Regions from separate parts of the Priestia sp. Y58 genome, predicted to be linked through region 2. Evidence: riboswitches for the same ligand, from Rfam matches in the RefSeq annotation. Region 2 holds a riboswitch; each other region holds the start of a gene.

Region 1 (3,280 bases), on a different contig from region 2:
GACTTCTGCTCCGCTGCTAGTATGAACCCGAATCCATTCTGGAAAACGAATATCGTAACAAATAACTCCTGCGCATAGTGACTGTTCAAGTGTAAAAAGATTTTTTGCCGTTCCTGCTTCTAGATAGAGGTGCTCATCCATTAATTTAAACAAGTGCAGTTTACTGTATTGTGATACTTCACGACCTTTTCGGTCAAAAATATACATCGTATTCGTGACGCCTTGCTCTGTTTTTTTCGCGATCGAGCCTGCCACAATATTTACTTCGTTCGTTTTAGCAAACTGAGAGATTAATTGCTTGGCCTGCTGTCCTTCATCATCTGCAATTTCGTCTAGCCGCGTCAAATCATAAGCTGTATCCCATAGCTCAGGAAGCACCAGGATATCAGGGTTTTCTTTCAGAGCTTCTGTCATTTTTTGTTGAATATATTTTCGGTTTTTAGTTGGGTTTCCAAACGCAATATCAAGCTGCAAACACGTAATTTTTACACTCACTTTATCATCCGTCCTTTTTTAGTAGTTGAAAAAAATGACTTTACAAGTTGAGTATTACAATATATTATTTGTGACTAGAATTTCAAGAATTTTTTGAGAAGGTGTGCGATGATGAAACAATTTGAGCAATCGGAACTATTAAAAAGTTTACCAAAACAATTTTTTGCATCACTTGTAGGCAAGGTAGGAAAAGTAATGGCCCAAGGGCACGACGTTATTAACTTAGGGCAGGGAAATCCTGATCAGCCTACTCCTTCACATATTGTAGAAACACTGCAAAAAGCAAGCGCTAATCCTATACATCATAAATATTCTCCATTTCGGGGGCATCAGTTTTTGAAAGAGGCCGTTGCGACTTTTTATAAGCGAGAATACGGGGTTGATGTGGATCCCGAAAAAGAAGTAGCTATTTTGTTTGGCGGGAAGGGTGGACTTGTTGAAATCCCGCAGTGCTTATTAAACCCTGGAGATACGGTGCTGGTTCCGGATCCTGGATATCCTGATTACTGGTCTGGAGTAGAGCTTGCAAAAGCCAAGATGGAAGTGATGCCGCTCACGGCTAAAAATCATTTTCTACCCGTATACGAAGAGATAAGTGAACGTGCTAAAGAACAGGCAAAGCTCATGTTTTTAAACTATCCCAATAATCCTACTGGTGCAGTGGCAACGGCAGAATTTTTTGAAGACACCGTGGCGTTTGCTGCCAAGCACGATATTTGTGTGGTACACGACTTTGCCTACGGAGCAATTGGATTTGATGGTAAAAAGCCAATCAGCTTTTTACAGACTCCTGGTGCAAAAGAGACGGGAATTGAAATTTATACTCTTTCTAAAACGTATAACATGGCGGGATGGCGAGTTGGATTTGCTGTAGGAAATGAAAGTGTAGTAGAAGCTATTAATCTTCTTCAAGATCATATGTATGTCAGTCTCTTTGGAGCGGTTCAAGAGGCAGCAGCCGCAGCTCTGTTAGAATCTCAACAATGTGTGAATGATTTAGTTAAGCGCTATGAATCTAGACGCAATACATTTATTCAAGGGCTTCGAGAAATTGGTTGGGACGTTACATCTCCAGCGGGCTCCTTTTTTGCATGGCTAAAAGTTCCTGGAGGATATACTTCTGAACAATTTTCAGATTTACTTCTTGAAAAAGCCCACGTTGTAGTGGCACCTGGAGTAGGCTTCGGAACATATGGTGAAGGCTATGTGCGCGTAGGACTGCTGACGGATGAAGAGCGCATGAGAGAAGCTGTATCTCGAATAAAAAAATTAAATTTATTTTAAAAACGCATTGACAATCCTTTTTGAGTTGGCTTAATATGTAAGAAGTTAACGAGATTAATAACCGATAAATCCTAGCGGTATTTTTTATTTAGTATATAATCTACGAATTCAATTTAAATAAATAGCAACTTTCTTATTAAGAGTAGGTGGAGGGACTAGCCCGATGAAGCCCGGCAACCGACTTAACGCATGTTAAGCACGGTGCTAATTCTTGCAGCAGCAGCTGAGAGATAAGAAGAGCAACGAAAGCCTCTTCTTAATCACAGAAGAGGTTTTTTTTATTAACGATATTAAACAGCAAGGGAGTTTTTAGCATAATGAGTGAAATCGTTGCAAGCTACTTACTACATGACAATAAAGGAAATTTTCATAAAAAAGCGGAAGGAATCGCTTTAGGACTAACCGTCGGCTCATGGACAGATCTGCCGCTTTTAGATCAGCAGCAGCTTCAAAAGCATAAAGGGCGCGTCGTGTCCGTAACGGAGCTTCAAGATTGCGAACGTGTTAACGGATATTTAGGCAGAGAGGTTAAGCAGGCTATTGTCAAAATTGCTTATCCAACTGCCAACTTTTCAAGAGATTTACCGGCTATTTTAGTTACTGTTTTCGGAAAACTATCACTTGATGGAAAAGTGAAATTATTAGACTTGGATTTTCCTGATGAATTATTAGCTGAATTCCCAGGACCGCGCTTTGGAATAGAAGGTATACGAGAGAAACTAGGCGTTTATGACCGTCCGCTTGTGATGAGTATTTTTAAAGGCGTGATTGGAAGAGACATGACGTACTTAACAACTCAGCTGCGTGAGCAAGCGCTTGGCGGAGTGGATTTGGTTAAAGACGACGAGATTTTGTTTGATAGTGAACGAACACCTTTTGAAGCTCGCGTTACAGAGGGAAAAAAAGTACTGAATGAAGTATACGAAAAAACGGGACACCGCACGCTGTATGCTGTTAATTTAACGGGACGAACGTTTGAATTAAAAGAAAAAGCGAGAAAAGCAGCTGAGCTAGGAGCCGATGCTCTTTTATTCAACGTATTTGCTTACGGATTAGACGTACTGCAGGCACTTCGAGAAGATGATGAAATTAACTTGCCGATTATGGCTCACCCAGCTGTTAGCGGAGCGCTTACGCCATCAGAGTTTTACGGTTTTTCAAATTCATTACTGCTTGGAAAGCTATTACGCTTAGCCGGAGCAGATTTTTCGCTATTTCCATCACCATACGGAAGCGTAGCGCTTTCTCTTGAAGACACGACAGGCATTGCCTACGAATTAACGCGTCCTGTGTACAAATATAAGCAGACTTTCCCGGTTCCTTCAGCAGGAATTCATCCTGGAATGGTACCGCAGCTTGTGAAGGACTTTGGAATCGACAGCATTATCAATGCAGGAGGCGGAGTTCACGGTCATCCAGACGGCGCTATCGGAGGAGGAAAGGCATTCCGTGCGGCGATAGATGCAGTACTCTCTCATCAAACACTAGCCGAAAAAGCGGA
Region 2 (3,280 bases):
CAGCCGATAATAAAAAGAAGCCGCACTAAAATAGAACGACGAAAAAGTCGAAATAATAGCCATTCCATCATAAAAAAACCTCCAGTGATTAGTCATAGCCACAGTATGACCATTTTTCACTGAAGGTATAAGATATCTTTATCTTTTTACTTCGTAATATTCAATCCATTCTTTGTCTGGACCGTAGAAAAATAAGTATCTTGCTCCATTTGGCAAAGTTACAATGTTTTCTTCCACAAATGAAACGCCTGCTGATTTTAAACGCTCAAACTCCTCTTCAATTCCATCTACTGCTAGCGCGAAATGATGTACTTTACCTTCGTTAGGTAAGCTTGAGTTATACCCTTGAATTAACTCTACGATTACATTGCCTTCTAAACCTAGAAAAGCTAGCTTCAAAGATGGATCGGTATGTGGTAGTGTTTCGATGAGCTCTAATCCCACTTTTTGCGTATAGAACTCAATAGATTCTTCTATATCCTTTACTTGAACGCCTACATGTTCAAATTTTAAAATTGTCATATGCATCACCCGTATCTATAGTATGTAAAAACTATGAAATATATTAAAGAGAAAGGATATAGAAGTCAAGATAGGGCTGCTTATCAGGAAAGGGCTCTTAAATCATATTTTTGCTGGAGTGAATAGGGTAGAGGCTTCCATCAAGAGCAAACGAAATTTTGCCTGTTTCTTCAGATACAACTAAAATTAATGCATCCGATTTTTCCGACATTCCAATGGCTGCACGGTGACGTGTTCCCAATTTTTTGGTCGTTGAAATAATAGACGAGAGAGGTAAAACATTAGCAGCTGAGATAAGCTGATTATTTCTAATTAGGACGGCTCCGTCATGTAAGGGTGTCCCTGGATAGAACAGTGTTTCAACTAGCGTAGCGCTGACAGGAGCTTGAATAGGCATTCCTTTTTGAATAAGAGGGTCTACATTTTGTTCCCGTTCAATGACAATTAAAGCGCCGTGACGTTTCTCAGAAAGGTTATGAATAGCTAAGGACAGAGCAGCATATTCAAATGTATAAGGCGATAAGTAATGACGCAAGTAATAAGAGGCGGCCGTAGCTTGAACATCTTGAAATAACCTTCTCATCTCCTCAAAATCACATAGGATACAATGATCACTCGTGTCTAAATGTTTAATTAAATTAGAGGCTTCAGTTGAAATTTGCTGTAAATATGTTCGCACATTATTTTTAATTGTATCGTCTAATTGAAAAGGTTGTCTCTCCATCTTATATAGCTCCTATCTGTCAGTCAGTGTTATCTGTAATGTGTGCTAATGTGGGTGAATTATCCGTAAAGCTTATAAATCCCTTATTAATTTTATAGGGAGGTTTTGTGTTTTATTTAGCAAGAGAATATAAAAAGTTGGAGAAAAAAGAAAGCGTTTTATAAACTGGTATGTTCACATTTGGTTTAAATTTACATATGTTGTTTTAAATAAAAGTATAGATATTTCTGTGAATTTAAAGTATAGTTTTCTTATCGGATATATGATTTTTAATGTTGACAAATATTCTAAATATGCTAAAATTTTTAAAAAATGCTTATCAAGAGTGGTGGAGGGATCTGGCCCGCTGAACCCCGGCAACCTGCTTAGCAAGGTGCTAACTCCAGCAAAGTGTGTATCATTTTGAAAGATAAGGTGAAAATTTATTGCCTACCCAGTCTTTCAATATGGAAGACTTTTTATTTTGATATAGCGCAAGCGATAATTTAAGGAAGGACATTAATGACTGTAACCCCCGACTTAAAACAAATCTTTGAGCACGTGGAAGCAAAGTAAGAATTAAATAGTTTCGCTGACTAGACACACTAGAGGCGGTTTTATCCAATTCTAGTGGGTAAAACCGTCTTTTTTTATTGGATAACGCGGATAACTAAGAATTGGAGTGAAGAAAATGGCAGACTTATATACGTACGAAAACTGGAGTGATACATTTCCAGAGTTCGACAGTGAAGACGAAACAAAAGGAGCCCTTTCAGCATTGCAGTGGGCGTATGATACCTACGGAGATTCAATTATTTATGCATCAAGCTTTGGTATTGAAGGGATCGTGTTAATTGATTTAATTTCAAAAGTGAAAAAAGATGCTGAAATTGTCTTTTTAGATACGGGCGTTCATTTTAAAGAAACATATGAAGTAATTGATGCAATTAAAGAACGCTTTCCTGATTTGCGTATTCATATGAAAAAACCGGATTTAACGCTTGCAGAACAAGCTGAGAAACATGGAGATGAGCTTTGGAAGAGTCAGCCTAACTTATGCTGTCAAATTCGAAAAATCATCCCGTTAAGGGAATCTCTTGCTCCTTATGATGCGTGGATTTCTGGTTTGAGACGCGAGCAGTCTGAATCTCGTGCCAACACGAATTATTTTAATAAAGATGAGAAATTCAAGAAAGTGAAAGTCTGCCCGTTAATTCATTGGTCTTGGAAAGAAGTTTGGCGCTATGTGTATAAGCATGATTTACCATATAACAAACTTCATGATCAAGGCTACCCAAGCATCGGCTGTGAGCCCTGTACCGCACCTGCCTACAATGTAGACGATTTACGTTCAGGAAGATGGGCAGGTACACAAAAAGTTGAATGCGGATTACACGAATCTTAAATACGAAAGAGCTGAATAAATGATGCTTTTATATGTTGCCTTTATCATTGCGCTTTTTTTTGCAATGAATATTGGGGCAAGCGGTGCAGCAGCAGCTATGGGCGTTTCATACGGCTCCGGTGCGATTAAAAAGCGAAGAGTAGCCCTGTTCATCTGTGCTGTAGGTATTGTGCTCGGAGCCATTATCGGGGGCGGCGAGGTGGTAAAAACCATCAGTTCAGGTATCATACCTGAAAAATTGCTGTCAGTAGAATTAGTTATTATCATTCTGGCTGCTGCAACGCTGTCACTCTTTTTCGCGAATTTAATTGGTATCCCTCTATCAACAAGTGAAGTAACGGTTGGTTCAGTTGTTGGAGTAGGAGTAGCTTATCAATCTCTGTATGTGGAAAAACTTTTAGTTATCATGTCTTTTTGGATTATTGTTCCGCTGGTTTCATTTGTTATTGCTTTTTTGATTGGAAAAGTGATAAAACGCAGAGCGCATAAAAAAGAAGTAGAGGGAAAATGGAAAAGAGTTTTAACGATTTTAGTTATAGCCACGGGATTCTTTGAAGCCTTCTCAGCTGGAATGAATAACGTGGCAAATGCTGTCGGTCCTCTAGTAGGAGCTGGATTAATGGATGCCACAACGGGTGTCATAGCAGGAG
Region 3 (3,280 bases), on a different contig from region 2:
TTCACATTCAAAGCCGCTTGGTCAGCCGATTTCGACAGCAGACCTGTTACTTCTTTAAGAGAGCGGTTTAACATAAATAAATTAAATAAGACAACGGCAGAGTGCGGAACTTGAACTGAATACTCTTCTTTTAAATCTTTTTGTATCAGCACCGTAGGAGGTGGACTTGTTTCATCTCTTACTTTTTCGCAAAAATCAACGTTTAATTCTATTTCTTTTGTTAAATAAGAAGCTAGTAAATTAGCATTTAAACCAGCTAGCGGTTCCCCTACATGAGTTTCTTTTCCATAACACAAAAAGCTTGGCATGATTTTCCCAATCGATCCTGAGTACACGTAGTTCGTTTGATCTCCAGGATAGCGGCTGAACACTGGTTCTGCATTCAGCATGAGAGAAAAATCCAGCTTATGTTTGCGGGCAATCTCTAAAAGAACAGGCACTGCTTTTCTCATCCCAAGCGAATTTACTTCTTCATCCGGCACCGACAGCAGCAGGATGTTTCCGTCAAACTCTCCGTTGCACGCTCGTTCAACCATACTGATATGCAAGGCAATGCCTGCTTTCATGTCCATCGTTCCTCGGCCAAAAAGCCAGTCTCCTTTTATCATATCTTTTTGTACGTGTGCCGGAACTTGTTCCATATGGTTATAAAAAGTACTCGTTAATGTATCAGCGTGAAAAGCATCCTTTTTCCACTGTCCATAATCTTGTACATCCACTACATCGTAATGACTTACTAATACAACTGTTTTATTCGTATTTTTCCCTTGAACAAAAGCTGTGACAATTGATCGCCCGTCTCCTGTTGAATGAAGCTCGACCTGCTCGTTTTTTTGAAAGTAAGGCAGCTTCAATAAATACGACGCTATCGATTCAGCCATTTCCACTTCTGCCATCGTTCCTGTCACGCTAGGTATAGAAACCAATTCGCTTACAAGCTTTTTTAACTGTTCTTTTGTTTGATACAAAGATGTTTTGTTCGACATACCCTTCATCTCTTTCCTTTTTCTAAATTTTCTATCAAACAAAACCATTCGTCAATCCCTTTGACAGAGACCCTTTCATTCTATCCCTATGTATCATAGTATGGCGCTGCCTTTACGCACATGATAAAAAAAGAGTGCGCGGCTAGGGATAGCACCGCACACTCTTTTTTTACTTTTCGTCATCTTCTAAAAAGTCTAGGATACGATCAATAAGCTGTTCGCTTCCTGCATCGTTTCCGTGTTCAAGAGACATTTCCATTTCAATGCTCCTTTCATAAAATATTCTTGTTTTATAACATACCACAATTCATTTCGAATGTAACCTTTAATTTGTGTAAAAATTTCGACAATTTATGATTAATCTTAAAACCTAGTGAATATTGATTATACCCACCAGATTCTTTGCTTGTCAAAAACCATGCTTTCTATTTAAAAATACTTAAAAAATAGAGGCGCGAGCAGACTTCTTCTATAAAAGACAGCCTACTCGCTCAAGTTTGGAACAGCATGATGAATAAATTTCTAGTTCATTTGCTTTTTGTACATCTTTAATATCTATGCCTACAGCATATGTACGAACATGGTTTTCGACCACAATTTCATAAAATGTTTCTAACTCACGATAAGCTACTTGATAATGCTTTCCTAATAATTTCACCGCTTCCTTTAATGCTTTCTCTCCTGTATGTGCTGCAACTGCTGTATGACTCATAAAACCCTCTCCTTTTAGAAAAATAAAAAAAACTCATTTTGCTTTGATGCAAAATGAGTTTTTCACCCGTTTTATCACCCAAAGCACATGCTTTGCTGGTAGGAGCACCTTACATTCGTAGGTTGCTGTGGAGTCAAAGAGCCAGATCTCTCGTCCACTCGTGATAACTTTTTTAATTTAAAATTTATTTTATCAAACAATTTCATCCGCGTAAATAGAAAAATAAAAATATTTTAATTTTTTAGGTAATGGAATGAATTCAAAAAATGAAAGCTTAGATTAGCAAAATACGCAGCTGCTACAAGCAATGCCTCTTCATTTAATGAAAAAGAAGGATGGTGCCATTCATATTCTCCAGCTGTACCCATCCATACAAAAAATCCTGGTACATGCTGCTGATATACGGCAAAATCTTCTCCTCCAGGCGATTGTTCAGCTTCTACGACTTGATAACTAAGATCCTCCGCCGCTTTAATAGCCAGTTTTTCCAGCGTATCATCATTGTTTACTACAGGAAGATATGGATACCATTTAACGTCTACTGAAGCCCCGAAAGCTGCGCCGATCCCTTCAGCAGTTCGTTTCATAAGAGCCGGTATTTTTTCTCTCGCTTCTTCTTGAAAGGTACGCACCGTTCCTTCAAGCGTTACTTTGTCAGGAATGATGTTCCACGAGCTCCCTCCATGGATTTGAGTTATGCTGACAACAACATTTTGAAAGGGGCTGAGATTACGGCTGACAATGGTTTGTAAACTAGTAACAATTTGACCAGCAGCAGCAATCGGATCTATTGTTTTTTCAGGAATACCCGCGTGACCTCCTACTCCTTTGACGTCAATTTCAAAACGATCAACACTTGCCATTAAAGGTCCCGGTTTGATACCAATGGTTCCTACAGGAAGATCCGGTTTGTTATGCATCCCAAATATCGCTTCCACTCCTTCGAGCACACCTTTTTCAACTAGCATTTTTGCTCCAGAAGCCGTTTCTTCAGCTGGTTGAAAGATAAATCGAACCGTGCCGCAAAGCTCCTTCTGACGCTCTTTGAGAAGAATGGCTGCTCCGATTATAGAAGCCGTGTGAAAGTCATGGCCGCATGCGTGCATAACACCGTTCACTTCAGAAGCAAAGGGCAGATTGGTTTTTTCTTCAATTGGCAGCGCATCAATATCAGCTCGAATAGCGATAGTAGGTCCCGGCTTTCCTCCCACAATTTCTGCTACTGCTCCTACGTCTAATTGGAATTCATCCGCTATAGAAATATCATAGTGTTTTAACCACTTTTTAATACGTTTAGTTGTTTCATATTCTTTCATTGAAAGTTCTGGAAACCGGTGCAGCTCACGGCGTATGTCTATTAGCTTATTTAGTAGTAATTGATCTGTCATCTTTATCACTCTTTCACATGTCTTAATTTGGATCACTTCTCTATCTTTTACGACAAAGAATGTACCTCGTTGAATTTTTTATAAAGAAATACAGTCGTATAACCTTCTGCAAGGTGCTTTTCTTTAGCTTGAACATATCCTTTTCGTTCATACATCTCAACTAACCAAGGATGTTCTTTTGCTGTTCCTAAAGA

Evidence for each region. Region 2 has a riboswitch for S-adenosylmethionine ahead of MMB68_RS18050 (phosphoadenylyl-sulfate reductase). Riboswitches for the same ligand answer to the same signal wherever they lie in the genome.
Region 1: it holds a riboswitch for S-adenosylmethionine, as region 2 does, so the genes downstream of both, mtnW (2,3-diketo-5-methylthiopentyl-1-phosphate enolase) here and MMB68_RS18050 (phosphoadenylyl-sulfate reductase) in region 2, are expected to answer to the same signal.
Region 3: it holds a riboswitch for S-adenosylmethionine, as region 2 does, so the genes downstream of both, MMB68_RS14260 (hypothetical protein) here and MMB68_RS18050 (phosphoadenylyl-sulfate reductase) in region 2, are expected to answer to the same signal.

The regions. Positions count from the first base shown of each region.
Region 1 is NZ_JAKWFL010000004.1:242,369-245,648, forward strand. Features, by position in the region: gene MMB68_RS14505 (carbon-nitrogen family hydrolase) at 1-495, opposite strand, end outside; gene MMB68_RS14510 (pyridoxal phosphate-dependent aminotransferase) at 607-1,779, shown strand; SAM riboswitch class I at 1,910-2,016, shown strand; gene mtnW (2,3-diketo-5-methylthiopentyl-1-phosphate enolase) at 2,097-3,280, shown strand, end outside.
Region 2 is NZ_JAKWFL010000006.1:7,906-11,185, reverse strand. Features, by position in the region: gene MMB68_RS18065 (potassium channel family protein) at 1-71, opposite strand, end outside; gene MMB68_RS18060 (VOC family protein) at 139-522, opposite strand; gene cdaS (sporulation-specific diadenylate cyclase CdaS) at 620-1,246, opposite strand; SAM riboswitch class I at 1,560-1,662, shown strand; gene MMB68_RS18050 (phosphoadenylyl-sulfate reductase) at 1,917-2,630, shown strand; gene MMB68_RS18045 (inorganic phosphate transporter) at 2,650-3,280, shown strand, end outside.
Region 3 is NZ_JAKWFL010000004.1:191,601-194,880, reverse strand. Features, by position in the region: gene MMB68_RS14265 (M20/M25/M40 family metallo-hydrolase) at 1-986, opposite strand, end outside; gene MMB68_RS14260 (hypothetical protein) at 1,456-1,698, opposite strand; SAM riboswitch class I at 1,767-1,868, opposite strand; gene MMB68_RS14255 (amidohydrolase) at 1,932-3,086, opposite strand; gene MMB68_RS14250 (GNAT family N-acetyltransferase) at 3,134-3,280, opposite strand, start outside.